3 regions of the Streptosporangium sp. NPDC048886 genome follow, and region 3 is predicted to be linked to each of the others. Evidence: riboswitches for the same ligand, from Rfam matches in the RefSeq annotation. Region 3 holds a riboswitch; each other region holds the start of a gene.
What was found. Region 3 has a riboswitch for cobalamin ahead of ACZ6R6_RS16140 (ribonucleoside-diphosphate reductase subunit alpha). Riboswitches for the same ligand answer to the same signal wherever they lie in the genome.

Region 1 (9,424 bases), on a different contig from region 3:
CCCGCCCCGGCCAGTTCGTGGGCGACCTGCATGTGGGAGCGGGCGGCCTCCAGGCTGATCACGTCGGCGTCCAGGTCGTCGATGGCGGCCAGGATCTCGCCGAACTCGGCGTAGCACATGTGGGTGTGGATCTGGGTGTCGGCCCGCACCCCGCCGGTGGTGAGCCGGAAGGCCTCCCCCGCCCAGGCCAGGTAGCCGACCCTGTCTGCGGCACGCAGCGGCAGGGTCTCGCGCAGGGCGGGCTCGTCGACCTGGATGACGGCGGTGCCCGCGGCCTCCAGGTCGGCGACCTCGTCACGCAGGGCCAGCGCCACCTGGCGGGCAGTCTCGGCCAGGGGCTGGTCGTCGCGGACGAAGGACCAGGCCAGCATGGTGACCGGCCCGGTGAGCATGCCCTTGACCGGGCGCGTCGTCTGGGACTGGGCATAGCGGGTCCAGCGCAGGGTCATGGGCGCGGGGCGGGAGACGTCCCCGGCCAGGATCGGCGGCCGCACGTAGCGAGTGCCGTAGGACTGGACCCAGCCGTGCTGGGTGGCCAGGTATCCGTTGAGCTGCTCGGCGAAGTACTGGACCATGTCGTTGCGTTCGGGCTCGCCGTGCACCAGGACGTCGATGCCCGCCTCCTCCTGGAAGAGGAGGACCGAGCGGATCTCGGCAGCGATCCGCTCGTCGTAGGCGGCGGCGTCGATGCGTCCCGCGCGCAGGTCGGCGCGGGCCACCCGCAGCTCGGCGGTCTGCGGGAAGGAGCCGATGGTGGTCGTCGGCAGCAGCGGCAGGCCGAGGCGGGCGCGCTGCGCGACGGCCCGCTCGGGATAGGGCTGGGAGCGGCGTGCGTCGGCCGGGGTGACCGCCGCGCTCCGGGCCCGTACGGCGGCGTCGCGGGTGAGCGCCGAGGCCGCCCGTGAGGCGAGATCGGCCCGGTTGGCAGCCAGTTGCCCAGCGATGGCGCCGGTGCCCTCGCTCAGCGCCCTGGCCAGAGTGACGATCTCGGCCGTCTTCTGCCGGGCGAAGGCGAGCCAGCGGCCGACCTGCGGATCCACCCCGCGCTCAAGGGCGGTGTCCAGCGGGACGTGCAGCAGCGAGCAGGAGGCCGCTACATCCACCCGGTCGGTCAGGCCGAGCAGGGTGGCCAGGGTGGTCAGCGACTTTTCCAGGTCGTTGATCCACACATTGCGGCCGTCCACGACGCCCGCGATCAGACGCTTGCCGACCGCCCAGCCCACATTGGCCAGGTCGTTCAGGTTCGCCGCGGCCGGGCCGGTGAAGTCCAGGCCCAGCCCCTCGATCGGCGCCTCGGCCAGGATCGGCAGCGCCTCTCCCAGCCGGTCGAAGTAACTGGCGACCAGGATCTTCGGCCGGTGGGCCAGGGAGCCGAGCTCCCGGTAGGCGCGGGCCGCGGCGTTCAGCACGGCCCGGTCGCGGTCCTGCACCAGGGCGGGCTCGTCCAGCTGTACCCACTCGGCGCCCGCCGCGCGCAGGGCGGCGAGCAGCTGCACGTAGACCGGCAGCAGCCGGTCCAGCAGGGTGATCGGGTCGAAGCCGGGGTCCACGCCGGGCGCGGGCTTGGCCAGCAGCAGGTACGTCACCGGGCCGACCAGCACGGAACGCGGGTTGTGCCCCTGTGCGAGAGCCTCGCGCAGCTCGCCGACCTGCTTGGCCGGATCGGCGGTGAAGACGGTGTCCGGCCCCAGTTCCGGCACCAGGTAGTGGTAGTTGGTGTCGAACCACTTGGTCATCTCCAGCGGAGCGACGTCCTGTGTGCCGCGTGCCATGGCGAAGTAGCCGTCCAGGGCGTCGGCCTCCACGGCGGCCCGGTGACGCTCGGGGATGGCGCCGACCATGACGGTGGTGTCCAGGACGTGGTCATACAGTGAGAAGTCGCCGGTGGGGACCTCGTGCACGCCGGAGGCGGTCAGGTGGCGCCAGTTGTCGCGGCGCAGCTGGGCCGCGGTGTCGTGCAGCTCGTCGGCGGTGACGCGGCCCGCCCAGTAGCCCTCGACCGCCTTCTTCAGCTCGCGGTCCGGTCCCTGGCGTGGATAGCCGTGGACGGTGGCCAGTGATGCGGGGGTGGCGGAAGTCTCAGCCACGAAACTCTCCTTCGCGAGTCATGGAGGACCCCGGTGCTCTCACGGGCGCGAAGGAACAGCTGACCGGCGGGCATCTTGATCCAGTGCCCGCTCGTGCCGCCGACCCGCCCTCGAGGTCACCGAAGTCACCGCGCGCGCGGGCAGTGGCAGGTCTTCGGACTCGCGGGCACGCCCGGGTTCTCACCCGGGCATCTACTGGCCGTCGCTTCCCCGGTCCGGCTGTTCGGACCCAGTGCGTTTGACGGCGGTCGTTCCCACTCACCGCTGCGGGGCAGTCCCGGAATTGGCGGGCTCGCGAGCCAAGCAGGCGAGCATTGCCGCACCGGGTTCCCTCTTACGACGCGCCTGCCTGGAGGACAGGGCGAACCGACTGCGGCTCCAGCCTAAGCGCTGTTCGGTCCCTCTCGGGCGACAGGGACTCCGCGCCGTACGGGCCGGGTGATCGTTCTGGGCCCGATGGCGGGTGCCGCTCTGGACTTACTAGGACGTCCAACTATATGTTCGTGGGCAAGGCCCGCGGTGCAGGGAAGCTGGTGTGAATCCAGCGCGGTCCCGCCACTGTGACCGGGAAGTGCGTCATCGCGACATCGACAGCCACTGGCGAAAGCCGGGAAGGCCGGATGGCGCGCGCTGATCCGGGAGTCAGGATACCGGCCGCGGGTTGATCCGTGTTGTCCACGAGGATGGAGCGAACGCGCATGGCATCGGTACGCGCTCGCGAGCCCGGAAACGTCCCCGCGTCGGAAGATCCTCCGCGCTGACGGCCCTGCTGCGTCTTGGGGTGCTGGTAAGAACCGAGTCACGCGCCCCAAACGCGCGGCATCGTCGCCGGTCAGGGGTCTGAGGAACATCGGTAGCAACGGTGCAGGAAACAACGGATATCCAGGTCGGCGGCCCGTCTTCCAGGCTCTCAATGCTCTCAATTGGGGCTCTGAGCTGGATACCCGTTGGAAATTCCCCATTGCTACCGGGGCCCCGGAGGGCTAGGCGGTCTGGCTCAGCCCTTGTTTCACCTATCGAGATTCGATAGATTTTCATCGTAACTCGATGGAAGGATGGGTCATGGGAAAGCTGGCAGTGCGTGCGCTTCGCGCCGTGCTCGTGGTGGTGCTCGCCGGCACCGTGTCCGTACAGGCATTGATGGTGTGGGTGTTGGCCAGCGGGAGCGACCCGGAGGACGGGTCGCTCCCGCTGACCCCGCTGCGCGTGATCACGATCCTGGGCATGGTGTCGGTCCAGGTCGCCCTGGTCAGCGTATGGCGGCTGGTGACGATGGTGCGGCGCGGAACCGTGTTCTCCCACGCCGCCTTCCGGTACGTGGACGCCGTGATCGGCGCGATCGTGGCGGCTGCCCTCCTGTGGTTCGCAGTCACGGCCCTCAACGCGCCGGACCAGCGGGCCGACCCGGGCGTCACCGTCATCATGGGCGGGGTCGGCCTGGCCATCCTGGGGGTCGCGCTCATCGTGCTCGTGCTGCGGATGCTGCTCGCCCAGGCCGTCGCGCGCGACATCGAAGCGGCGCAGATGCAGGCCGAGTTGGACGAGGTGATCTGATGCCGATCGTCGTCGACATCGACGTGATGCTGGCCAGACGGAAGATGTCCGTGGGCGACCTCGCGGACCGCGTAGGGATCACGCCCGCCAACCTGGCGGTACTCAAGAATGGCCGGGCTAAGGCGGTGCGCTTCGCGACGCTCGCCGCGCTCTGCGAGGTACTCAAGTGCCAGCCGGGCGACCTGCTGCGCTGGGAGGCGGAGGACGCCGCGGGCGGATGACGTGCCCCAGAGCGGGCGTGAAAACGCCTGGCACCACCGGCCTGTGGATCTCGGTCGGGATCCCGGTCACGTGCAGTCACCTGCGACGATGCCGCGCGTTTGGGGCGCGCGACTCGGTTCTTACCAGCACCCCTGTTAGCGGGCATAGCGGGACTCCGTTGCCGGTTGGCCGGCAGCGCTGGCCGGTGTCCGGGGATGGGGCACGGTGGGCAGGGCGAAGTCGAGCCGCTTGTCCATCTCCAGCCGGAACGTGCCGTACGAGTTGATGTTCGACCAGAAGAGCGCGGTCAGCCCGCGCCGGTCCTCGTCCGAGAGCTTCTTCGCCAGAACGCGCTGAAGCAGCAGGGTGTTGATGTGGACCAGGCTGGACTGGAGAAGGTGGAGCGCGAGCATCGAGGTCCTCTGCGTGCTCCTTGTCCGGGCTGGTCAGCGTGCCGTCCTTGCCGTAGTGCAGCACGGTGTTCGCCGAGTTCCAGTTCTCCACGACCTGAAGGCCACCGTATGGGCGGCGGTCGAGGTTCGAAGCCCACGCTATCCCGGCCGGGTTCACAGTGATCCCCCGGGGCAGGACCGGCTACTACGGACCCGTCGGCCCCGGCCTGACCGAGGGCGTGGACGAGGAGAAGCTGACCGCGGACACGCTGTGGGAAGCGGTGACCGGCAAGCCTGACGCCCAGACCTGGTACGAGTCCGTGCACATCACCTGCCGCAGCCCGGAGTCGGAAGCGGCCCGCAAGGAGCACTACAAGCAGATCTCCGCCCCTGCGCATGAGCGGCGGAAACAGCCGAAGACCGACCCGGCCACGGACACGCAGGTGAAGTACCTGACCACGCTCGCGGAGAAGGTCGGCACGGAGCGGTTCGACGCGGAGTTCGCCAAGGTGATCAAGGGCAGCGACATCGCCCCTCGGGCCCCCGGCAGCGGTGGGCGACGGCCGCGAAGCGGCTGACCAAGGCGAGGGCCCGCAAACTCACCACCGCCCTGGTCGGCCACGACTAGTCCGGGCCGTCCCCGTCGTCGTCCTCGTCCAGCTCTGGCGCGTCCGGGTCGCGCAGCGGGCGCAGGCGCCGACCGCCGGGGTGGAGGCGGTGAAGTTGTAGCGGCCGAGCAGGTTCAGGTTCTTGTGCTTGAGCGGGGAGAGCCGGGCGATGTCCTCCTCTCGGATCTCGTGGCCCTCCGCCTGGAGCTGGGCGACAGCGGCGTCGATGTACTTCGTGGTCCAGAGCACGATGGCGTTGAGGACCAGGCCGAGCGCGCCGAGCTGGTCCTCCATCCCGTCGCGGTACGCCTGGTGGATGGTGCCGCGCTTGCCGTGGCACACATCCCTAGCGAGCTTGTGGCGGGATTCCTGCACGGCGTCCTCCTCCCGAAGGTGGCCTCAGCCGCCAACTAGCGACGCGGCCCTGTTCGCGGAGGCGCCGAGCTGGGGTTTGCTTCTCAGCCGTGCGTTTTCTCAGAAGTCGTGACTGTCTCCGCTTCCGAGAACATGATCTTCTCGGAAGTCGGCTGACCTGCGCGGATCGGCTTACTTTGGGGCTAGGGACACGTTCGGGAGCAGGAGGCCGAATTGAAGATGGCCGCCCTAGCGCGGCTGCGCACCATGTGCTCCTCAGGGTGCTCCTCGAGGGTGAGGCCGCTCATCGGGCCTCACTGTCCTTTCGTTGGATTTACGGCCAGTACTACCGGGACCCCTGAAAATGGAATGGAGTATGAGCCCACGTATTACAAGTGGTAGCACTATTAACACACCGGCGCGGAGCATACGAACCATGGCTAAGGGAAGAACGTCCGTCAGCATCGCCCCGTGGATCCTGGAGGCGGTACGCAAGCACGCCGAGGAGCACGGGCTCAGCGTCTCCACCGTCCTGGAGCGCGGCGCCCTCCGCGAGATCGCCGCCACCCATAGCACCGCCGCCCGCGCCGCGGTGTACGGCGCCGGCGCGGTCGCCGGGCAAGAAGCCGACGATCGCATTCTCGCCGAGGACACCATGCGGGCCGTCGACGAACGCCGCACGGGCGAGGCCACGTGAGTCACCGATTCGGGGAGTTGTGGTCGGTCCAGCTCGGCGACCGCGAAGAGGTTCGGCTGATCGTCTCGGGCGACTTCTACCACACGCTGTACGGGGACAACGTGCTCACCGCACATGTCGAGCTCGCCGACATGGCGCACGCGCTGACCGCGTTCGTGATCGACGTCGGCGACGGCCAGGCCGCGATGATCGATCGGATATCCACCGTGGCGGCCGTACGGCTAAAGGGCAAGGTGGGCGATCTGCCGGAGGCTCAGCTCGCCGCGGTGCGCGGGATGATCTCCACCATCTTCGGCTGCGCGGGTTGACCGCGGCTCCCGCGGCGCCGATTACCGGTGGCGTTACGACGCCCGCGCCGAGCACGTGCACTACCTGATCCGACGCGAGGCGGAACACACTCGGGGCAAGACCGTCTGAAGGGAGCCTGCGGATCGGGACGATCCGCAGGCTCCCTTCAGGGATCTGTGACGTTCAACCGTGCTGTCGCGGCGACTTCGACTACGGCTACGCGGCCAGTGACGACTCGATCAGCGCTACGGTGGCGCGCGGGTTCTCCACGCCGATGACCAGGCGCGCGTACTGCTCGTCGGCCAGTTCGATCACCACCGCCCGGCTCGCGTCACGGATGTCCCAAAACACTCTTTCGCCATCCATGTGGAAGGTGCCCGCCGTGATAACACCGGGGATGTGCGCCCCCGGCGCGCGTATGCCCTTCGGCTCGGTGACCACACCCGGATCCGCCGTGGCGCCGCGGACGTTGGCCAGCGGAATGACCAGGCGGCTCTTCAGTGCCCAGAGCTTGTCCAGTCCTTCGATCTCCACAATGAGGGAACCTTCTTCGATGTGCACCTGTGCCATGCCTGAACTCCTTAGGAGAGGTTGCTCGCCCTGGCCCGTAGCCGAAGGCCCAACAGTTGCGCGGTGAACCGGACGGCCGCGGGCGCGTCGAGGCCAAGGGATGATGCGGCGGCGTGGTCGAGGGCAGTGATCGCGCCACCGACCTCCTTGGCCACCTCGGCATCTTCTGGCGCTCGTTCGGCCGTGGCCATCAACAGCAGATCCAGGCCCGGCGCCTCCAGCGCGCTCCGCACCGCCCTCTCCGGCTCGCCGGCCCGGGTGATCTGCTCGATCATCGGCGCGAGGTGATGCTCCAGCGACCAGCGCAGCGCGGCCAGGTAGAGGCCGCGCTTGCTACCGAACGTTTTGTAGAGACTGTTGCGGTGCACTCCCAGATGAGCGACAAGCTCGTCGATGGAGATGCCGTCGTAGGAGCGGCTGGCGAACAGCTCCGCGGCCATCTGGACCACCATGGCCTCGTCAAATCCTCGCGGTCGACCCATGGCAGGACCATATCGAGTTTAGGAACAATCAGTCAAGAACAATCATTCCTGAACTCTGTGAGCTGGCTGCGCTGGCCCGGCAGTTGAACCTGAGCCTGATCGAGGACGCCTGCCAGGCTCAGGGCAGTCGTCACCGCGGGCGGCTGGCCGGGACCTTCGGGGAGGTGGGCTGCTTCAGCCTCAAGGACGGCAAGATCTACGCCGCCGGTGAGGGCGGCTACCTTCTCACCGACAACCCGGTCATCGCCGCCCGCGCGGCGGCTTATCGCACCCACTGGGCCATCGACGCGCCCGGGATGCCCGCGGGCAGCCGTCTGGGCCGCAACTACCGGCTGCGGCCTGACGCCGACACCCCGCCCAGCATGACGATCGAACTGGTCAGCCAAGACCTGCCGGTCTTCGCCTCCGACGATCTCCAAGGCCGGATGGACGCCGCAGCCGCGCTCGACCCGCTGGAGGGCCGCTGGCCGCGCAGACGGCACATCCGAACGTGCAGCCCGGCTGGACCGCTCACCTCCTGGAGCCCCAACCGAATCGGGCCCACCGGCCAACCCGCACCCGAGATCAGCAGTCTCACAGGCATCTCATTGCTCACCCGCTGGAGGACACCGGTGCGTCTCCCCCTGGTCCAGGCTGCTGTTCTCGCCGCTGCCGTCGTGCTCGCCCCCGCCGTACCTGCCCAGGCGGCGGCCCTTATCTTTGGTGACTCTCAGTCGTGCGACAAGTACTTCAAGTAGTGTGGGCGGCTACTTGACGCACAGTATCTGAGGGTCCGTACGGCATGTTGGGCAGGTCAGGTGCGGCCGAGCGGCACTACCGGGCTGAACGAGCGGTGGCCGCCGATGAGTCGGTGTCGTGGGTGGTGGTCGACGAGGACCTCGAGTTGCATGTCGAGGCGTGCGCGTACCTGGCGGGGCTGCGCGGGGCGGGCCGGGTGTTCAACACCGAGAAGACATACGCGGGCCGGATCGCCTTGTACTTGTCGTACTGCCGAGGTCATGGGCTGGACTGGGCCGGCCCGAGCCTGGCGCAGCCGATGGCGATGATGCGGTGGCTGGTGGACGAGCCGATGCCGGTGCGGTCGCGCAGGCCGGGTGCGGCGGCGCGGTCGGCCCGCAGGCGGCCCGGCGCGAGCACACCAGCCTGCTCCCCCGGACGATCGCCGACCTGGAGGCCCGGCTCACCGAGCCGGCAGCAGGCTGACCAGGACTGCCTCCGCGCCATGCAGCCATCCTGCGGACGCACCACAGCCCCAACGACCGGCCAGGAGTCCCCGGTCATGACCACGCTCGAACGCACCCTCGCCAAAGCGCTCACGGGAATCGTCGTCAGGCCGGTCCCCGGCGACGACGACGCCATCACGCCTAGGGTCACGACAGAGGTCCTGGAGCCGGTGATCGCCCTCCTGCAGGACCTCCCCGCACAGGACCGGCAAGTCCTTGCCGACCTGATCAACCAGTGCGCGCAGGAGGAAACCGACCCTGACCGGCATCTGGCGGCTTGGGAAGCGCCCGAAAACTTGGGACTCCTGGTCTGATCGATGACCTGCGGTGCGCCCGTTGTGTCCGCAACGGGCACCGGTCTTGAGGCAACGGGACAACCGGCTGCGCTGGCTTCGAGCCTCCGGTCATGTCATGTTGCGCCGATCGCGCAGGATTTCGACGCCGTCGCCGTCAAGTTCATCGCAGTACACCGAGCGTCCGGTCGTGGCCATCACTAGTGCCAGGGTGGTGCCGGACACCAGCGGGCCGAATCCCGTGCTGAAAGGGCCGTCGGTGGCGACGAGTCGCAGGCCGACGATCCGTCTCTTGGCGGCGACGACCAGGTCCGAGCCCCGGTAGTACTCGGCTACCCGGGTGAGGGTCTCGATCGGGTAGTCAAAGCGAATGCCCAGCGGTCGCCGGATGTCCTCGGCATGCACGATCGTCTCACCCAGCATCGCGATGACCGGGAGAGGCGGCTTGGTGGTGCTCGTGATGACGCGGCGGAACCTGTCATGCGTCTCGGCCGCGGTCGCGCCCAGCTGCTCGGCCAGCCGCATGGCGACCTGCTTGTCGAAGTCGAACCGGCAACGGATCACACCCGCCAGCCACCGCACACCGTTCAGGCTCGCCCCTGCGGTGAGGTGCGCCAGCACCTCGCGCACCGTCAACCCGGCACACAGCGACGGCATCGCCCACTGCTCGTCGGT
Region 2 (9,424 bases), on a different contig from region 3:
TGATGGACCGGATGTGGGAGTGGCGCAAGCGGCTGACCACGCTCCTGCTCGGCCCCGCCCCCTCCACGGTCGCGCAGATCCACGCGACCGTGGCGCTCGGCGGCATGTCGGACTGCGTGGTGGAACACGCCGACCTTCCGTTCGACGAGGTCAAGGCCGCCGCCGTGGAGGCCGCGCTGACCGTCCTCGCCATCTGAGAACCACGGAGGGTACGGCCGCCGGCCTCCGGCCGCGCGGACCACTCCTCGCGAGCGGCCCGGACGCGTCACCGGCGGGCGGGAGCGGCCGGAGAGCCGCCCCCGCGGGATCAGGCGCCGTCCTCCAGATCTCCCTCGGACTTGAGGTAGACCTCCTGGAGGCCGCGCAGGACGTCGGGGTCGGGGTGCTCCCACATGTCCCGCTCCGCCGCCTCCAGCAGGCGCTCGGCGATGCCGTGCAGCGCCCACGGGTTGGACGTGGCCAGGAAGTCCTGGTTCTCCTGGTCCAGCACGTAGGTCGCGGCCAGCTTGTCGTACATCCAGTCGGCGACCACGCCGGTGGTGGCGTCGTAGCCGAACAGGTAGTCGACGGTGGCGGCGAGTTCGAAGGCTCCCTTGTAGCCGTGCCTGCGCATGGCGGCCAGCCAGCGGGGGTTGACGACCCGGGCGCGGAAGATCCTGGAGGTCTCCTCCGACAGGCTCCGGGTGCGGACCGCGTCCGGGCGGGTGCTGTCGCCGATGTAGGCGGCCGGCGCCTTCCCGGTCAGGGCGCGGACGGTGGCGATCATGCCGCCGTGATACTGGAAGTAGTCGTCGGAGTCGGCGATGTCGTGCTCGCGGGTGTCGACGTTCTTGGCCGCCACCGCGATCCGCCGGTAGGCCGCCTCCATGTCCTGCCTGGCCGGCACCCCGTCGACGCCCCGGCCGTAGGCGAAGCCGCCCCACACCGCGTAGACCTCGGCCAGATCGGCGTCGTCGCGCCAGTTACGGCTGTCGATGAGCGGCAGCAGCCCCGCGCCGTAGGCCCCGGGCCGGGACCCGAAGATCCGCATGGTGGCCCTGCGCTCGTCGCCGTGGACCTCCCGGTCGGCCAGCACGTGCGCCCGGACGTAGTTGAGCTCCGCGGGCTCCTCCAGCCCGGCGGCCAGCCGCACCGCGTCGTCCAGCAGGGCCACCACGTGCGGGAACGCGTCCCGGAAGAAGCCGCTGATCCGGACCGTGACGTCCACGCGCGGACGGCCGAGCTCCGCCGCGGGGATCGCCTCCAGCCCGGTGACCCGCCGGGACGCCTCGTCCCACACCGGCCGCACGCCGAGCAGGGCCAGCACCTCGGCCACGTCGTCCCCGGCGGTGCGCATGGCGCTGGTCCCCCACACCGACAGCCCGACCGAGCGCGGCCAGTCGCCGGTGTCGGCCCGGTAGCGCTCCAGGAGGGAGTCGGCCATCGCCTGCCCGGTCTCCCAGGCGAGCCTGCTCGGCACCGCCTTGGGGTCGACCGAGTAGAAGTTCCGGCCGGTGGGGAGCACGTTGATCAGCCCGCGCAGCGGCGACCCGCTCGGCCCCGCCGGGACGTAGCCGCCGTCGAGGGCGTGCAGGATCGCGTCGATCTCGTCGGTGGTCCGCGCCAGCCGGGGCACGACCTCGGCGGCCGCGAACCGCAGGATCCGCTCCACCAGCCCGGGGTCGGCCGCGGGGGCCTGAGCCGGGGAAGGGGCCGTGCCCAGGACGGCGGCGGTCGCCTCGGCGGCGGCGGCCGGGTCCCAGGCCCGCTCCTCCATGGCCTCGACCAGCGCCCGGGCGAGGGTCTCGGCTCCGTCCGTGCCGATCCGGCCGGCCGTGCCGTCCTCGGTCAGGCCCAGCGCCTCGCGGAGCCCGGGCAGGGCCTGCGCGCCCGCCCACATCTGGCGGGCCCGGAGCATCGCGAGCACCAGGTCGACGCGGGTCCCCCCCTCCGGGGCGGCGCCCAGCACGTGGAGGCCGTCGCGGATCTGGACGTCCTTGACCTCGCACAGCCAGCCGTCGACGTGCAGCAGGAAGTCGTCGAACTCGGCGTCGTGCGGGCGGTCCTCGATGCCCAGGTCGTGGTCGAGCCGGGCGGCCTGGATCAGGGTCCAGATCTGGGCGCGGATCGCGGGGAGCTTCGCCGGGTCCATCGCGGCGATGGAGGCGTGCTCGTCGAGAAGCTGCTCCAGCCGGGCCATGTCACCGTAGGTGTCGGCGCGGGCCATCGGCGGGACGAGGTGGTCGACCAGGGTGGCGTGAGCGCGGCGCTTGGCCTGGGTGCCCTCGCCGGGGTCGTTGACCAGGAAGGGATAGATCAGCGGCAGGTCGCCGAGCGCGGCGTCGGGGCCGCAGGAGGCCGACAGCCCGGCCGACTTGCCGGGCAGCCACTCCAGGTTGCCGTGCTTGCCCACGTGCACCACGGCGTGCGCGCCGAAGCCGTCGGCCAGCCACCGGTAGGCCGCCAGGTAGTGGTGGCTGGGCGGCAGGTCGGGGTCGTGGTAGATCGCGATGGGGTTCTCGCCGAAGCCGCGCGGCGGCTGCACCATGACCACGACGTTCCCGGCGCGCAGCGCGGCCAGCACGATCTCGCCGTCCGGGTCGTGCGAGCTGTCCACGAACAGCTCGCCCGGCGCGGGCCCCCAGTGCTCCTCCATCCCGGCGCGCAGGTCCGCCGGGAGCGTGCCGTACCACTCGGCGTACCGGCCCGCCGCGATGCGCACCGGGTTGCCGGCGAGCCGCTCCTCGGTGAGCCAGTCGGGGTCCTGCCCGCCGGCCGCGATCAGCGCGTGGATCAGCGCGTCGCCGTCCTGCTCGGTCACGCCCGGCAGCTCGCCCTCGGCGCCGATGTCGTAGCCCCGCTCGCGCATCACCGCCAGCAGCCGCACCAGGCTCGCCGGGGTGTCCAGGCCGACGGCGTTGCCGATCCGGGAGTGCTTGGTGGGGTAGGCCGACAGCATCAGCACGATCCGCCGCTGACCGGCCGGGATGTGCCGGAGCGCGGCGTGCCGTACCGCGATGCCGGCCACCCGGGAGGCCCGCTCCGGGTCGGCGACGTAGACGGTCAGCCCGTCGTCGTCGATCTCCTTGAAGGAGAAGGGCACCGTGATGATCCGGCCGTCGAACTCGGGGATCGCGACCTGGGTCGCCGCGTCGAGCGGGGACAGGCCGTCGTCGCTGTCCTCCCAGGTGGACCGGCTGCTCGTCAGGCACAGGCCCTGCAGGATCGGCACGTCCAGCCCGGCGAGCGCGCCGACGTCCCAGGCCTCGTCGTCGCCGCCGGCCGACGCGGTGGCCGGGCGGGTGCCGCCGGCCGCGAGCACGGTCACCACCAAGGCGTCCACCGTGCCCAGGACCTCCAGCAGGCCGGGCTCCGCGCTGCGCAGCGAGGCGCAGTAGACGGGCAGCGCCCGGCCTCCCGCGTCCTCGACCGCCGAGCAGAGGGTCTCCACGAACGCGGTGTTCCCGGCGACGTGGTGGGCCCGGTAGTAGAGCACGCCGATGACCGGCCCGTCCTCGCGGCGGGCCACGCGCTCCAGCACCCCCCAGCCGGGGGTGGGGGCGGGTGCGGCGAACCCGTGCCCGGTCAGCAGCAGGGTGTCGGACAGGAACCGGTGGAGCTCGGTGAGGTTGGCCGGGCCGCCGTGGGCGAGGTAGGCGTGCGCCTCGGCGCAGACCCCGCCGGGAACCGTGGACAGCTCCATCAGCTCGGCGTCGGGCGCCTGCTCGCCGCCGAGCACGACGACGGGCCGGGGCCCGGCGAGCAGGGCGTCCAGGCCCTCCTCCCAGGCGCGGCGGCCGCCGAGCAGCCGGACCACCACCAGGTCGGCGCCGTCGAGAAGGGGCGGCAGGTCCGCCGCGGCGAGCCGGGCGGGGTTGCCCAGCCGGTAGCCGGCGCCGCTCGCGCGGGCGCTGAGCAGGTCGGTGTCGGAGGTCGAGAGCAGGAGGATCACGCGCCACACCCCCGCGGAGGCGGCATGGTACGGCTCGGCGGGGCCACGGGGTGGCCCGGGAACGGCGAAAAGCGCACAGGGCTTCCTCCCTCGGGGTCCTCGCCCCGGGTCGTCGTCGGCTACGACGGCTGGAGTCTCCTGGCTCCCGGATCGACGCTCCCCCCGGCCTTCCCGTCCGTCTCCGGACAGTGGCCTGAGTGGGGTTCGCTCCCCGGTCACAGTGGCGGGACCGCGCCGGATTCACACCGGCTTCCTCCCTTGCCGTCGCCAACGATCAGACTACGGCAGCCCCGTTCATTGCAAGAAACTGGCTTAACATCCTCTCCGTGGTCATTGGCGACTTTTCCGGACGATCGCGACTCGACGCATGTCCCGGGGCGCTTCAGGTGCATGCCGCGGCCGACGGCGGCCTGGCGCGGATCCGTGTCCCCGGCGGCCGGCTGACGGCCTCCCAGCTGCGCGGACTCGCCGGCGCGGCGGCCGTCCACGGGACCGGCGTCATCGAGCTGACCTCCCGTGCGAACGTCCAGGTGCGCGGGCTCGGCGAGGGGGACGGATTCGCGGCGCGCATGGCGGAGGCCGGCCTGCTGCCCTCGCCCACCCACGAACGGATCCGCAACATCCTGGCCTCCCCGCTGACCGGCTGCGACGCGGAGGGGACCCTCGACGTCGGCCCGCTGGTCTCCGAGCTGGACCTGCGGCTGTGCGCCCGGCCCGGCCTGGCCGGCCTGCCGGGACGGTTCCTGTTCGCCCTCGACGACGGCCGGGGGGACGTGGCCTGGCTCGGCCCCGACGCCGGGATGCTGCCGACCGGCCCGGAGGAGGCCGCCCTCGTCCTCGCGGGCGCCGACAGCGGCCTGCGCGTGCCGGTGACCTCGGCGGTCACCGCCCTGCTCGCCGCGGCCGAGGCGTTCCTGGCCGAGCTCGCCGCCCGGGGCGTGCACGCCTGGCGGATCGGCGAGCTGCCCGGCGGCGCCGAGCCGGTCGCGGCCCGGGTCCGCGCCGCCCTGGAGACCGGAGCGGCCGGCCCGGTACGGCTCCGCCCGCCCGCCGGACGCCTCCGGACCCCGCCGCCGGCCGTGGCGGGGGGACCGGTGGGAGCCGTCCGGCAGCCCGGCGGACGGGTGGCCCTGGGCGTCGCGGTGCCGCTGGGCCGGCTGTCCTCCGCCCAGGCGGAGCTCCTGGCCGGCCTGGCCTGCGCCGACGGGGTACGGCTGACGCCGTGGCGGGGCGTGGTCCTGCCCGGTCTGGCCCGCGTGGACCTCCCCCGGGCACTCGCCCGGCTGGCGGAGGCCGGCCTGGTCACCGACCCCGGCTCCCCGTGGATCGGCGTGACGGCCTGCACCGGCCGTCCCGGCTGCGCCAAGTCCCTGGCCGACGTGCAGGCCGACGCGGCCCACGCCACCGTGCCCGCCGGGGACGGGGCCGCCGGGACGCCGGGGACGGTCGCCCCCCGTGCGGCGGACCGGCCGCGCACCGGTACGCTCCCCGTGCACTGGGCGGGCTGCGACAGGCGCTGCGGTCGCCCCCGGGGGCGGGTCGCGGACGTGGTCGCCACCGGCGACGGCTACCGCGTGGACCTCGACGGCCGGAGCCTGAACTGTGCGGACATCGAAGAGACCACGGCCGCGGTGACGGCCGCCAGAGGGGGATCGTGACCGACTACGTCCGCGACGGCGCGGAGATCTACCGCCGCTCCTTCGCCACCATCCGCGCCGAGACGGATCTGAGCGGCCTGCCTCCGGACGTCGCCCAGGTGGCGGTCCGGATGATCCACGCCTGCGGGATGGTCGACCTGGTCGCCGACCTCGGCTGGTCGCCCGGCGTCGTGGCCTCGGCGCGCGCGGCCCTGCGCGCGGGCGCGCCGGTGCTGTGCGACGCGATGATGGTCGCCTCCGGGGTGACCCGCCGCCGCCTGCCCGCCGGCAACGAGGTGATCTGCACGCTGGGCGAGCCGGGCGTGCCGGAGCTCGCCGCACGGCTGGGCACCACCCGCAGCGCCGCCGCGCTGGAGCTGTGGCGCGACCGGCTGGAGGGCTCCGTGGTCGCCGTCGGGAACGCGCCGACCGCGCTGTTCCGGCTGCTGGAGATGGTCGAGGAGGGCGCCGGCCGGCCGGCCGCCGTGCTCGGGATCCCGGTCGGCTTCATCGGCGCCGCAGAGTCGAAGCTGGCCCTCGCCGAGCATCCGGCGGGTCTGGAACACCTGGTCGTGCACGGCCGCCGGGGTGGGAGTGCGATGACCGCGGCCGCGGTCAACGCGATCGCGAGTGAGGACGAATGAACGACATGGTGACCGGACGGCTCTGGGGTGTGGGACTCGGACCCGGAGATCCGGAGCTGGTGACCGTCAAGGCCGCCCGCCTCCTCGGCGAGGCCGACGTGATCGCCTTCCACAGCGCCCGCCACGGCCGGAGCATCGCCCGCTCGGTGGCCGCGCCGTACCTGCGCGCGGGCCAGATCGAGGAAGCGCTGGTCTATCCGCTCACCACGGAGACCACCGACCATCCCGGCGGCTACCAGGGCGCCATCGACGACTTCTACGCCGACTGCGCGCTGCGGCTGGCCGCCCACCTGGACGCCGGCCGTGACGTGGTGGTGCTGTGCGAGGGCGACCCGCTCTTCTATGGCTCCTACATGCACATGCACAAGCGCCTGTCCCACCGCTACGTCACCGAGGTGGTCCCCGGTGTGACCTCCGTGAGCGGCGCCGCCGCGGTCCTCGGACGGCCGCTGGTCGAGCGGGACGAGACGCTGACCGTGCTGCCCGGGACGCTCCCCGCCGAGGTCCTCGCCGAGCGCCTGGCCGCCGCCGACTCGGCGGCGGTCCTCAAACTCGGCCGGACCTTCACCAAGGTGCGCGACGCGCTGACCCGGGCCGGCCGCCTCGACGAGGCCTGGTACGTGGAACGCGCCACCACCGGCGGCCAGCGCCTGGCCCCGCTCGCCGAGGTGGACCCGGACAGCGTGCCGTACTTCTCGCTGGCGCTGATCCCGAGCCCGGTCAACGCGGCGCAGGCCGCGCCGGTGCGGCGGGCGGAGCCCGCGGCCCCGGCCGGCGGCCCCGGCGAGGTGGTCGTGGTCGGCCTCGGCCCGGCCGGCCGGCCATGGCTGACCCCGGAGGCGCAGGACGCCCTGGCCGTGGCCGACGAGCTCGTCGGCTACGGCCCCTACCTGGACCGGGTCCCGCCGAACCCGCGCCAGCGCCGCCACCCCACGGACAACCGGGTGGAGGCCGAGCGGGCCGCGCACGCGCTGGAGCTGGCCGCGGCCGGATCCCGGGTGGCCGTGGTCTCCTCGGGCGACCCGGGGGTGTTCGCGATGGCCAGCGCGGTGCTGGAGGTGGCCTGCGAGCCCCGGTACGCGGACGTCCCGGTGCGGGTGCTGCCGGGCCTGACCGCCGCGCACGCGGTGGCGAGCCGGGCGGGCGCGCCGCTCGGCCACGACTACTGCGTGCTGTCACTGTCGGACCTGCTCAAGCCATGGGAGGTCGTCGCCGGGCGGATCACCGCCGCCGCGAAGGCCGACCTGGTCCTGGCGATCTACAACCCCGCGTCCAGGAGCCGCACCTGGCAGGTGGCCGCCGCGCGGGACCTGCTGCTGGAACACCGCGCGGCGCAGACGCCCGTGGTCATCGGCCGTGACGTCGGCGGGGCCGGGGAGAGCGTGACCGTCACCACGCTCGCCGACCTCGATCCGGCCATGGTCGACATGCGCTGCCTGCTGCTGGTGGGATCCTCCACCACCCGGGTGGCCGAGCGGGGCGACGGCGGCCGGGTGGTGTTCACCCCCCGCCGTTACCCGGCGTGACCGGCGTGACCCGCCACGCTCTCCAGCCAGGCGAGCGCCGCCTCCACCGTCTCCACGGCGGGAACGCCCACGGGAGGCGGCGGCCGCCGTACGATCACGACCGGGAGCCCGAGCTCCCGGGCGGCCAGCAGCTTGGCCGTGGTCATCTCGCCGCCGCTGTCCTTGGTGACCAGCACGTCCACCCGGTGGGCACGCATGAGGGCCAGCTCGCCCTCCACGGTGAACGGGCCGCGGCTGAGCAACACCTCCATGCGGCGCGGGGCGGGCGGCTCCGGCGGGTCCACCGAGCGGGCCAGGAACCACAGGCCGTCGAGGCCGGCGAAGACCGGCAGGCTCCGGCGTCCGGTGGTCAGGAACACCCGCTCCCCCAGCTCGGGCAGCAGTTCGGCGGCCGCGGCGAGCGAGGGCACCCAGCGCCAGTCGTCGCCGGGGCCCGCCTGCCAGCCCGGCCGCCGCAGGGTCAGCAGCGGCACCCCGGCCCGGCCGGTCGCCTCGACCGCCGAGGCGGTCATCCGGGCGGCGAAGGGGTGCGTGGCGTCCACGACGACGTCGATCCGGCGCTCGCCGATCCACGCCGCCAGCCCGCCGGGGCCGCCGAAGCCGCCCTCGTGCACCTCGCCCACCGGCAGCCTGGGGTCACGCACCCGTCCCGCCAGGGAGGACACCACATGCGTCCCGGCGCGTCCGGCGAGCGCGGCGGCCAGCCGCCTGGCCTCGTCGGTGCCGCCCAGCACGAGGATGTTCAGCACGTCATCACTTCTCTCGTCTCTCTGCCGTCGCAGGGCCTCGCCCTGCCGTACCGGCCGGTGCCCCGGCCGTGAGCACGCCGCTACGCCACGGATGGACCACCGGCGCGTGCGCGACCGCGGCCACCACCGCCGCCTACACCGCGCTGCTGACCGGCGACTTCCCCGACCCCGTGGAGATCGCGCTGCCGAAGGGGCAGCGCCCGGCGTTCGCGCTGGCCAGGGAGGAGCTGGTGGGCGGCGCGGCCATGGCCGCGGTGGTCAAGGACGCCGGTGACGATCCCGACGTGACGCACGGCGCGCTGATCTCCTCGACGGTACGGCCCGGCGCCCCCAGCACCGGCGTGGTGTTCGCGGCGGGACCCGGAGTCGGCACCGTCACCAAACCGGGGCTCCCGCTGGAGGTGGGCGAACCGGCGATCAACCCGGTGCCCCGGCGGATGATGCGCGAGCACGTCGCCGCGGTGGCCGCCCGGCACGGCGGGAGCGGTGACGTGGTCGTGGAGATCTCGGTGGAGCACGGCGAGGAGCTGGCCAGGAAGACCTGGAACCCCCGGCTGGGGATCCTGGGCGGGCTGTCCATCCTGGGCACGACCGGCATCGTGGTGCCGTACTCGTGCTCGGCCTGGATCGACAGCATCCGGCGCGGCGTCGACGTGGCCAGGGCGGCGGGCCGCCGGCACGTCGCCGGATGCACCGGGAGCACCTCGGAGCGGGTCGCGGCCGAGCTGTACGGGCTGCCGGAGGACGCGCTGCTCGACATGGGCGACTTCGCGGGAGCCGTGCTGAAGTATCTGCGCAGGCATCCCGTGCCCCGGCTGACCATCGCCGGGGGCATCGGCAAGCTCTCCAAACTCGCCGACGGCCATCTGGACCTCCACTCGGGCCGCTCGCAGGTCAACCCGGGCATGCTCGCCGAGATCGTCCGTTCGGCGGGCGG
Region 3 (9,424 bases):
GTCATGGTCGCCGGCGGCTGCGGCAGGGCGGCGGACCGCCGCCTGCCGCTGGCGGGACGGCTGACCGTCATCGCGCCCGCCGCCCGCGGGCAGGGCTGGGACCGGGCCGCCCGCGCGCTGGCCGCGGTACTGACCGACGACGGGCTGGCGCGGAAGGTCGAGGTGGGCAACTATCCGGGCAGCCTGGGCGCCGCCGCGCTGGGGGCCTTCGCCGCCGCCCACGACCCGTTCGCGCACGAGGGCAGGCTGCTGCTCACCGGGATGCCGATGGTGGCCGGGGCGGAGATCGCCAACACCGCCTCCGTGGTGGAGTCCACCACCCCCCTGGCCCGCCTGGTCGGCGACTGGGCGGCCCTGGTCGTCCCGGAGAACTCCCGCCTGCGCACCTTCGAGGACCTCGCCGCGGTGCTCCGCCGCGACCCGGCCGGGCTGACGGTGGGCGGCCGGATGGAGGGCGGCTCCGACCACGTGCTCTACGGCATGATCGGCAAGTGCCTGGGGGTGGACACCCGGCTGCTGGACTACGCCGGCTACTCCAGCGGGGCCGAGGGCGTGCACGCCCTCCACGACGGCAGGGTGGCCGCGCTGCTGGGCTCCGCCCGCTCCTTCGTGCCCGAGATCGCCGAGGGCCGGCTGCGGCCGCTGGTGGTCTCCTCCGCCGAGCGGATCGACGGGATCGACGCCCCGACGCTGATGGAGCTGGACGTCCGGCTGGAGTACACCGACTGGTGCGGCGTGCTCGGCCCCCGCGGCATGAGCTCCGACGACAGGGACGTGGCCGTCGCCCTGTGCGACCGCGTCGACGCCTCGTCCCGCTGGCGGGCGATCTGCGCGGCCAACGGCTGGAACCGGGTCTATCTGAGCGGGGACGACTTCCGCCAGTGGCTCGTCACGGAGACGCGCCGGACCCGGGAAGTGCTCGACGAGCTCGGACTGCTGAGCACCATCGGCACAAGCTGTTGGGGTAGTTGCGTCCGGCAGCACTACATGTAGGATCCTGCTCGTTGCTGGTTCGCCCCTCTGGGGTGAGGCAAGAGGGAACCCGGTGAGATTCCGGGACTGCCCCGCAGCGGTGAACGGGAACGAAAGCCGTCATGGAGCACTGGGCGCACCTGCCCGGGAAGCGACGGCCGGTAGGCATGTGCCAGACGCCCGTGAGTCCGAAGACCTGCCGGCGACGTGTGGAGAGGGAGCCGAGCCGGGCACCGAGGGACGCGTGGAGCGGCCCGGAGCGTGCCGGGTGAGGCGGACCCGACCACGGAGATCGTTCAGGGCCTCGAGGGAGGGCCCACGCGATGAGGCGGTCCGGCGTGCCCGGGGCCGTTCTCTGGCGCGTGCGCCCTTCCGGCGAGAGCCGTACGGGGAATTCGAGCGCGCGAGGGGTAGCACGTGACACAGACCTTGGTCGACGTCGCCAAGGAGACCGGCAACGGCCCGGTCGACCGCCGGCTGGCCATCGAGGAGGCCGCCGCCCGGGTGATCGCCGACCCGGAGAACTCCAAGATCGCCGCCGGGCTGCTGGCGGAGCTGATCGCCGAGGAGGCCGCCGGGCACAGCGTCCGGACCTTCTCCGAGTCCGTCGCCGCGACCCACGCGGCCGGGCTGATCCAGGACGGGCTGGCCGCCTTCGTGGCCTCCAACGCCGTGGCGCTGGACGCGCTGGTGGACGGGGCGGCCGACGGCCGGTTCGAATACTTCGGGCTGCGCACGGTCTACGACCGCTACCTGCTGCGCCACCCGCAGACCCGCAAGGTCCTGGAGCGCCCGCAGCACTTCTTCCTCCGGGTGGCCTGCGGCCTGTCGGAGACGGTGGAGGAGGCCGCCGAGCTCTACGCGCTCATGTCCACCCTGTCCTACCTGCCGAGCTCGCCCACCCTGTTCAACTCCGGCTCGCGCAGGCCCCAGCTGTCGTCCTGCTTCCTGCTCGACTCGCCCCGGGACGAGCTGGAGGCGATCTACGAGCGCTACGGGCAGGTCGCGCGGCTGTCGAAGTACGCCGGCGGGATCGGCATCTCCTGGACCCGGGTCCGTTCGCGGGGCTCGCTGATCCGGGGCACCAACGGCCACTCCAACGGCATCGTGCCGTGGCTGCGCACGCTGGACTCCAGCGTCGCCGCGGTCAACCAGGGCGGCCGCCGCAAGGGCGCGGCCTGCGTCTACCTGGAGACCTGGCACGCCGACATCGAGGAGTTCCTCGAACTGCGCGACAACACCGGCGAGGAGGCCCGCCGCACGCACAACCTGAACCTGGCCAACTGGATCCCCGACGAGTTCATGCGCCGGGTCGAGGCCGACGGTGTGTGGTCGCTGTTCGACCCCAAGGAGGTCCCGCACCTCACCGACCTGTACGGCGCCGCCTTCGACGAGGCCTACCGGGCCGCCGAGGCCGAGGGCCGCTCCGTCAAGCAGATCCCGGCCCGCTCCCTGTACGGCCGGATGATGCGCACCCTCGCCCAGACCGGCAACGGCTGGATGACCTTCAAGGACGCCGCCAACCGGACCTCCAACCAGACGGCCCGCCCCGAGAACGTCATCCACCTGTCGAACCTCTGCACCGAGATCCTGGAGGTCACCAACGACGCCGAGACGGCCGTCTGCAACCTGGGCTCGATCAACCTCGCCGCCCACCTGGACGGCCAGGACGTCGACTGGCCACGGCTGCGCCGGACCGTCCGCACCGCCGTGCGGTTCCTGGACCGGACCATCGACCTGGGCTTCTACCCGACCCCGGAGGCCGAGGCGGCCAACCGGAAGTGGCGGCCGATCGGTCTGGGCGTGATGGGCCTGGCGGATGTGTTCTTCGCGCTGCGGCTGCCGTTCGACTCCCCGCAGGCGCTGGAGCTGTCCACCCGCATCTCCGAGGAGATCGCGCTGGCCGCCTACGGCACCTCCGCGGACCTGGCCGTCGAGCGGGGCCGCCACCCCTCCTACGACGAGACCAGGGCCGCCGGCGGCGTGCTCCACCCCGACCACTACGGGGCCGGCGGCTCGCCGGAGTGGACGCGCCTCAGGGAGCGGATCGCCGAGACCGGCCTCCGCAACTCGTTGATGATCGCGATCGCGCCCACGGCCACCATCGCCTCCATCGCCGGCTGCTACGAGTGCATCGAGCCCCAGGTCTCCAACGTCTTCAAGCGCGAGACCCTGTCGGGAGAGTTCCTCCAGGTCAACCGCTATCTGGTCCGTGACCTGCAGGCCCGGGGCCGGTGGACCCCGCAGATCCGGGACGCGATCAAGCGGGCCGACGGCTCCGTCCAGGACGTCCCCGGCATGCCCGAAGACCTCAAGGCGCTCTACCGGACCGCCTGGGAGCTGCCGCAGAAGGCGCTGATCGACCTGGCCGCGGCGCGCACGCCGTACATCGACCAGTCGCAGTCGCTGAACCTGTTCATGGCCACGCCGACCATCGGCAAGCTCTCCTCGATGTACGCCTACGCGTGGAAGTCCGGCCTCAAGACCACCTACTACCTGCGCTCCCGGCCGGCGACCCGGATCGCGCAGACCACCGTGGCCCAGGTCGCGCCCGACCCGGAGGCCGTCGCGTGCTCGCTGGAGAACCCCGAGTACTGCGAAGCCTGCCAGTAGCCACCTCCCCGAAAGGCACTTGCTGATGCTGCTCGACCCTGGCATGGACCTCACCCTGCGGCCCATGCGCTACCCGGAGTTCTACGAGCGCTACCGGGCCGCGATCCGCAACACCTGGACCGTCGAGGAGGTGGACCTCAACTCCGACCTGGCGGACCTGGCGAAGATGACGCCGGAGGAGCGCCACCTGATCAACCGCCTCGTCGCGTTCTTCGCCACCGGCGACTCGATCGTGGCCAACAACCTGGTGCTCAACCTCTACCAGCACGTCAACGCGCCCGAGGCGCGCCTGTATCTCAGCAGGCAGCTCTTCGAGGAGGCGGTGCACGTCCAGTTCTACCTGACCCTGCTGGACACCTACCTGCCCGACCACGACGAGCGGGTCAAGGCCTTCGCCGCGGTCGAGCACATCCCCTCGATCCGGGACAAGGCCGAGTTCTGCTTCCGGTGGATCGACTCGCTCGGCGGGCTCAACAGACTGGAGTCGCAGGACGACCGGCGGGCGTTCCTGCTCAATCTGATCTGCTTCGCCGCGTGCATCGAGGGGCTGTTCTTCTACGGCGCCTTCGCCTACGTCTACTGGTTCCGCTCCAGGGGCCTGCTGAGCGGCCTGGCCACCGGGACGAACTGGGTCTTCCGCGACGAGTCCATGCACATGGAGTTCGCCTTCAGCGTGGTGGACACCGTGCGGGCCGAGGAGCCGGAGCTGTTCGACGACAAGCTCGGCGCGCAGGTCACCCAGATGATCGAGGAGGCGGTGGAGGCCGAGCTCGCCTTCGCGGCCGACCTGTGCGGCGACGGTCTGTCCGGGATGGGCGTGGACCAGATGCGGCAGTACCTGGAGTACGTGGCCGACCAGCGCCTGGTCCGGCTCCGGCTCCCCGTCCGGTACGGCACCGCCAACCCGTTCGCGTTCATGGAGTTGCAGGACGTGCAGGAGTTGGCCAACTTCTTCGAACGGCGTGTCTCTGCCTATCAGGTAGCCGTTGAGGGGAATGTGACTTTCGACGAGGCGTTCTGATTACACGATGGATCCCCGGGCACGCCGTCTGGTAACGGACGACAAGGGGGGACGCCGTCAGTGTCCAGATGGATCATCCTGCTCGGTTCCATGCTGGCCGCCGCCGCGTGTGTGGAGATGGTGCGGCGGGCACTGAGATGGAGGTTGATCGGGGAGAAGTGGGTTCTCGCCGCTCCGCTCGTGCGCCGCTGCACCTGGCCCGGGTTCGCCACGGCGGTCGTGGTGACCGCCAACACGCTCTACCGGCCGAGCATGGCCGAGGGGCAGGTCGGCGGAGTGATCGACCAGCTGCTCAGCCTGGCCATGATCGGATGCGTCACCTGGCTGGTCATCCAGGCCGCCTACGCGGTCACCGACGTGGTCCTGGAGCGCCTGGTCGTCGTCCAGGGCGAGCGCAACCGGCGGGCCCGCCGGATCCGCACCCAGATCACCCTGGTCCGCCGGGTGGCCACGGCGGTGGTGGTCGTGCTGGCGATGGGCGCGATGCTCTTCACCTTCCCGCAGGTGCGCGCGCTCGGCGCCGGACTGCTGGCCTCGGCCGGCATCGCCGGCGTGGTCGTCGGCGTCGCGGCCCAGTCCACCCTGGGCAACCTGCTCGCCGGGCTGCAACTGGCCTTCAGCGACGCGCTCCGGCTGGACGACGTCGTCGTGGTCGAGGACGAGTGGGGCCGGATCGAGGAGCTCACCCTCACCTACGTGGTGCTGCGTCTGTGGGACGAGCGCAGGCTGGTGCTGCCGGTCTCCTACTTCACGACCAACCCGTTCGAGAACTGGACCCGGCACGGCAGCCGGGTGATCGGCGCGGTGATCCTCCGTCTGGACTGGTCGGTCCCGGTGGAGGAGCTGCGCGCCGAGCTCTACCGCGCCCTGCGCGAGCACCCGCTCTGGGACCAGAAGGACTGGGTCCTCCAGGTCGTCGACACCCTCCCCGGCGGGCTGCTGGAGCTGCGCGCCCTGATGAGCGCCGCCGACTCGCCCAGCGCCTGGGACCTCAAGTGCGACATCCGCGAGCACATGGTGAAGTTCGTCCGGGAGAAATACCCCGAGTCGATGCCCCGCTTCCGGGTGGTGGAGCAGCGCGAGCCGCTGTCCGGACTCGGGCTGGGGGAGCACTGAGGCCGTACATCCCCAGCCGGGAGTGGAAGACCGTCGCCTGAGGGGTCCGCTGGTAACGCCGCGGGAAACAGCGGATACGCGGGTCAGCGGCCCGTCGTCCAGGTGGTGTTCGAAGGCCCTCCGAGGGCTCCGACCCGCGTATCCGTCGGAAATCTCACCCGTACCGCCGGGACTCCTTGTCCTCGGCAGAGGTCTGCTCCGCGATCGGGCCGGCAGGCGCGGCCGCGGAGCGCGGGGCGGTGAGGGATTGCGGGTCCGAGGTCGGCCTGGGATCGAAGGTCGTCTCCGGCGCGGGGGTCGCGGTGGGTCGAGGGGTGGGGCAGGTGTTCGGGGTGGGTGTGGGTGAGGGGACGGGCGTCGGGGCGGGTGAGGGGCACGCGGTGGGGGTCGCGGTGGGTCGAGGGGTGGGGCAGGTGTTCGGGGTGGGGGTGGGTGAGGGGACGGGCGTCGGGGCGGGTGAGGGGCACGCGGTGGGGGTCGCGGTGGGTCGAGGGGTGGGGGTCGGGCACGCGCTCGGGGTTGGCGAAGGGACGGGCGTCGGAACGGGTGAGGGGCACACGGTCGGGACCGCCTGCGCGGGACCGGCCAAGCCCAATGGGCCGACCAGGACGGTCAGGGCCGCGGTCAGCGCGAGCACCACCGCAGACCAAGTGATCTTCTTGGTGTTCATGGCCCTCGATTCTGATGGGCCGCGACAGGCCTGGCGTCACCCGCGCGGGTAAGCGGCCGTGATCTACGTGATGACACGGCGCGGCCGGCACGCCGTCCGGAACGGTCGTATTCACCTGACAGTGCGCAACATCTCCGAGGCTCCGCGCGTCAAAGTGGCTATGAACTCACGTACCGGACGCATGAGCAGCCTGAGGGCCCGCCGATTCCGAGCCTGGGTGAGCACCGCCGCCCTCGCCACCTCACTGGCGACGGTCCAGGGCGCAGGCGTCGCCGACGCGGCCGCCGCGGACAGTACGGCGGCACGGGCCACCGCCACCGCGGGGAAGACCGGTCAGGCCGCCGGCCGGTTGGACCGGGTCGACTGGGCGGCCGTGGTGGAGCCGGCGCTGAACTGTCCTGAGCCGGGGCCGGATGCCACCTGGTACGTCGTGCGCGCCCGCGTCGCGGCCGTCGGCGACCTCACCCGTGACCGGCGGCGCGAGACCGTCGTCGTGTCGTCGTGCCCGAGCCCGACGTCGAGCAATCCCCTGACCGCCTTCGTCTACGACGGGGCCTCCGGCCGCTCGGCCCCCCATCTGCTCGGGAGGCTCGGCGGGAACCGCTACTTCAAGTCCCTGACGGTCACGATCGGCGGCGGGCGGGTGCACCTGCGCGGCAGGGCGGTCAGCCGCCAGGCCCCTAACTGCTGCCCGGATCTGATCGTCAGCCAGACCTACGCGTGGAACGGCACGAAGTTCCGCAGGACAGCCGAGAAGGTGACCCGCATCTCCTGAGCCCTCGTCCCCGCGTCTCGCCGGCGCGGGGACGCGGAATCCTCGCCCTGCGGCGCGGTCGACCACCGCCGCGAGGTGTTCGCCGCTGCCGCGCGGCGTGTCGAGGAGGGCGCCGAGCGGGAACGGCTCCCGGATGCGTCCGCACCCCGCCGGTGAAGAGGCGGCCGACCGGCTCGGGCCTGGCCGGGACGCCAGGGGGCCCGGACCCGGACCCAAGCCCGGGTCCGGATCCGGTGACGCTAGGAGGGATTGGCCGGGCGTAGCACCCGGGCGGCCCCGGCGATCAGGGCGGTGGCCAGGATCCAGCCGGAGGCGACCAGGGTCCAGGCCAGCCACTGGGTCCAGCCGACCGGCTCCCACGCCGCCCGCTGCTCGAAGACGCTCACCGGGACGAGCAGGTCCAGTGTGTAGACGAACGGCTGGAAGCTGCGCACCTCGTCCGGGTCGATCTGCGCCGGGGGCACGGCGGCGAAGACCGCGGTGCCCGTGGTCAGCAGGACCGCCACCCAGAACCCGGCCAGCCAGGGGCGGTAGCCGTAGCCGACGACGAGGTCGAGCAGCCGGCCCCAGATCTTCCCGGTGGGCCTGAGCGTGCGGCGGCGGCGGCGCTGCTTGGCCAGCAGCACCCGGCGGGCGTCGGGCTCGTGGCCGATCCGCCGGAACCAGGTGGCGAGCTGCTCGTACGGCTGCGGCTTGTAGCCGTCCGGGTCCCGCCCGAGCCAGTCGAGCCGTTGGGCCACCGTCCAGTGACCCCGCAGCGACTCGTAGGTCAGCCCGGTGAGCTGGACCCGGTCCGGATAGGCGGCGGGGTTGTCGAGCAGGACGCCGAGCCGGGAGTAGCCGAGGTTGACCTCCCCCTCGATGGAGGCCGGGTTCAAGATCAGCTCCTCCACCTGGGCGTGGCTCAGGTGGAGCACCCGGTCGGGGGCCTCCAGCGTGGCCCCGTCGAAGGAGAGCACGCCGTTGACGCGCGCGCCGCGCAGCCGGATGGTGCCCGTCGCGGTGAACCCCGCGCTGAACTCCGCCGCCCCGGCCTCCATGAAGTCGGCGTGCACGGCGTGCGGGCCGGTCGCGGTGACGACCGACCGCTGCAGGTAGATCCCGCCGTTGAACTTCGCGCCGATGAACCTGAGCCCGCCGGTGACGCGCATGTCACGCAGGAACGCCCCGCCCTCCACGGTCAGTCCGCCGGCCCACACCGCCCACTGGCTCTGGTCGTGGCCCCGCTCCAGCATCTCCGCCTCGGTGAACGGCCGCCGGGTGTCCTCCAGCCGGCTCTCGCTCGCCCTGGACTGCTCGCCGGGGGCGTGCAGACGCGATCTGGAGAGCCGGAACTGGCCCGTCACGTGCGCGTTGTCCAGCCGGATCCCGCTGTGGACCGTGGAGCCGTCGAACTCCAGCAGGCCGTTGACCGTGCACCTGGCGGCCCGGACCCGCTCCAGCTCGCACCCCCGGAACCGCACCCCCGTGGTGGTGGCGTCGGTGAGGGAGACGACCTCGGGGAGGTAGCAGTTGAGCATGTGGAGCTTACCGGTGAGGGTGGCGTCGGACAGGTCGAGCACTCCGGTCACACGGGCGCCCGCCAGCCGCAGGCCGGCGGTCCTGCCCGGCTCGGGCTCGCGCGCGCCGAGCAGGAGCGCGGCGACGACCTCCGCCCGGACCGTCCGCTCCGGCCCCCACTCCTGGCCGCCGGCCGGATCGTCGGCCTCCTTGTCCCCGGTCCGCAGGTCCACCCAGGTGCCCGCCGGGTAGGCCTCCCAGACCCGCCGCTCGGCGGGGCTCAGCCGGCCGAACGGCCGCGTCAGTCGCATCGGAGCCCTCTCATGATCCGCGCTCCCAGCGGCGCCCGCCGCCCCCGCCGGGTCGGGCGCGGCCACGGGGCGGACGGCGGGTGGGAACGGTCACGGCGGGGATGGGTGGCTGCGAACATCCGGCCTCTCTGGCTTGGGGGGTGATCTGCCCGCACGGTCCGGGTGATGTCCCGGGAGAATCTATCTCGTGCAGATCTCTGATGGTTTCGAGCTGTCCGTCGACCGCCACGTCGCCACGTTGCGGATCAACCGCCCCGGCAAGCGCAACGCGATGAGCGCGGCCATGTGGCGGGCGCTGCCCGGCCTGCTCGCGCCGCTGGCGGGCGATCCCGGGGTGCGCGTCCTGGTGCTGACCGGCGCGGGCGGGACCTTCTGCTCCGGGGCGGACATCTCCGAGATCGCCGGGCTCTCCGACGCCGGTGACGACACGGGGCTGACCGTCGCCG

Region 1: linked by a shared signal. The riboswitch ahead of ACZ6R6_RS41430 (DUF2975 domain-containing protein) and the one ahead of ACZ6R6_RS16140 (ribonucleoside-diphosphate reductase subunit alpha) in region 3 are both predicted to bind cobalamin.
Region 2: linked by a shared signal. The riboswitch ahead of cobN (cobaltochelatase subunit CobN) and the one ahead of ACZ6R6_RS16140 (ribonucleoside-diphosphate reductase subunit alpha) in region 3 are both predicted to bind cobalamin.

Annotation. Positions count from the first base shown of each region.
Region 1 is NZ_JBVJHH010000050.1:771-10,194, forward strand. It holds gene metE (5-methyltetrahydropteroyltriglutamate--homocysteine S-methyltransferase) at 1-2,087, opposite strand, end outside; cobalamin riboswitch at 2,233-2,455, opposite strand; cobalamin riboswitch at 2,588-2,760, shown strand; gene ACZ6R6_RS41430 (DUF2975 domain-containing protein) at 3,150-3,641, shown strand; gene ACZ6R6_RS41435 (helix-turn-helix domain-containing protein) at 3,641-3,862, shown strand; gene ACZ6R6_RS41440 (Tn3 family transposase) at 3,998-4,255, opposite strand; gene ACZ6R6_RS41445 (hypothetical protein) at 4,414-4,812, shown strand; partial or broken gene ACZ6R6_RS41450 (Tn3 family transposase) at 4,859-5,217, opposite strand; gene ACZ6R6_RS41455 (hypothetical protein) at 5,633-5,893, shown strand; gene ACZ6R6_RS41460 (hypothetical protein) at 5,890-6,201, shown strand; gene ACZ6R6_RS41465 (hypothetical protein) at 6,398-6,751, opposite strand; gene ACZ6R6_RS41470 (TetR/AcrR family transcriptional regulator) at 6,763-7,233, opposite strand; gene ACZ6R6_RS41475 (DegT/DnrJ/EryC1/StrS family aminotransferase) at 7,296-7,970, shown strand; gene ACZ6R6_RS41480 (hypothetical protein) at 8,230-8,457, opposite strand; gene ACZ6R6_RS41485 (hypothetical protein) at 8,513-8,770, shown strand; gene ACZ6R6_RS41490 (maleylpyruvate isomerase family mycothiol-dependent enzyme) at 8,861-9,424, opposite strand, start outside.
Region 2 is NZ_JBVJHH010000036.1:29,598-39,021, forward strand. It holds gene ACZ6R6_RS35475 (TetR/AcrR family transcriptional regulator) at 1-197, shown strand, start outside; gene cobN (cobaltochelatase subunit CobN) at 308-3,931, opposite strand; cobalamin riboswitch at 4,046-4,234, opposite strand; gene ACZ6R6_RS35485 (precorrin-3B synthase) at 4,318-5,589, shown strand; gene ACZ6R6_RS35490 (precorrin-8X methylmutase) at 5,586-6,212, shown strand; gene ACZ6R6_RS35495 (precorrin-2 C(20)-methyltransferase) at 6,209-7,738, shown strand; gene ACZ6R6_RS35500 (cobalt-precorrin-6A reductase) at 7,726-8,487, opposite strand; gene ACZ6R6_RS35505 (cobalt-precorrin-5B (C(1))-methyltransferase) at 8,556-9,424, shown strand, end outside.
Region 3 is NZ_JBVJHH010000011.1:199,429-208,852, reverse strand. It holds gene ACZ6R6_RS16145 (Bug family tripartite tricarboxylate transporter substrate binding protein) at 1-993, shown strand, start outside; cobalamin riboswitch at 992-1,190, shown strand; gene ACZ6R6_RS16140 (ribonucleoside-diphosphate reductase subunit alpha) at 1,390-3,585, shown strand; gene ACZ6R6_RS16135 (ribonucleotide-diphosphate reductase subunit beta) at 3,611-4,606, shown strand; gene ACZ6R6_RS16130 (mechanosensitive ion channel family protein) at 4,667-5,722, shown strand; gene ACZ6R6_RS16125 (hypothetical protein) at 6,574-7,167, shown strand; gene ACZ6R6_RS16120 (pentapeptide repeat-containing protein) at 7,407-8,978, opposite strand; gene ACZ6R6_RS16115 (enoyl-CoA hydratase/isomerase family protein) at 9,166-9,424, shown strand, end outside.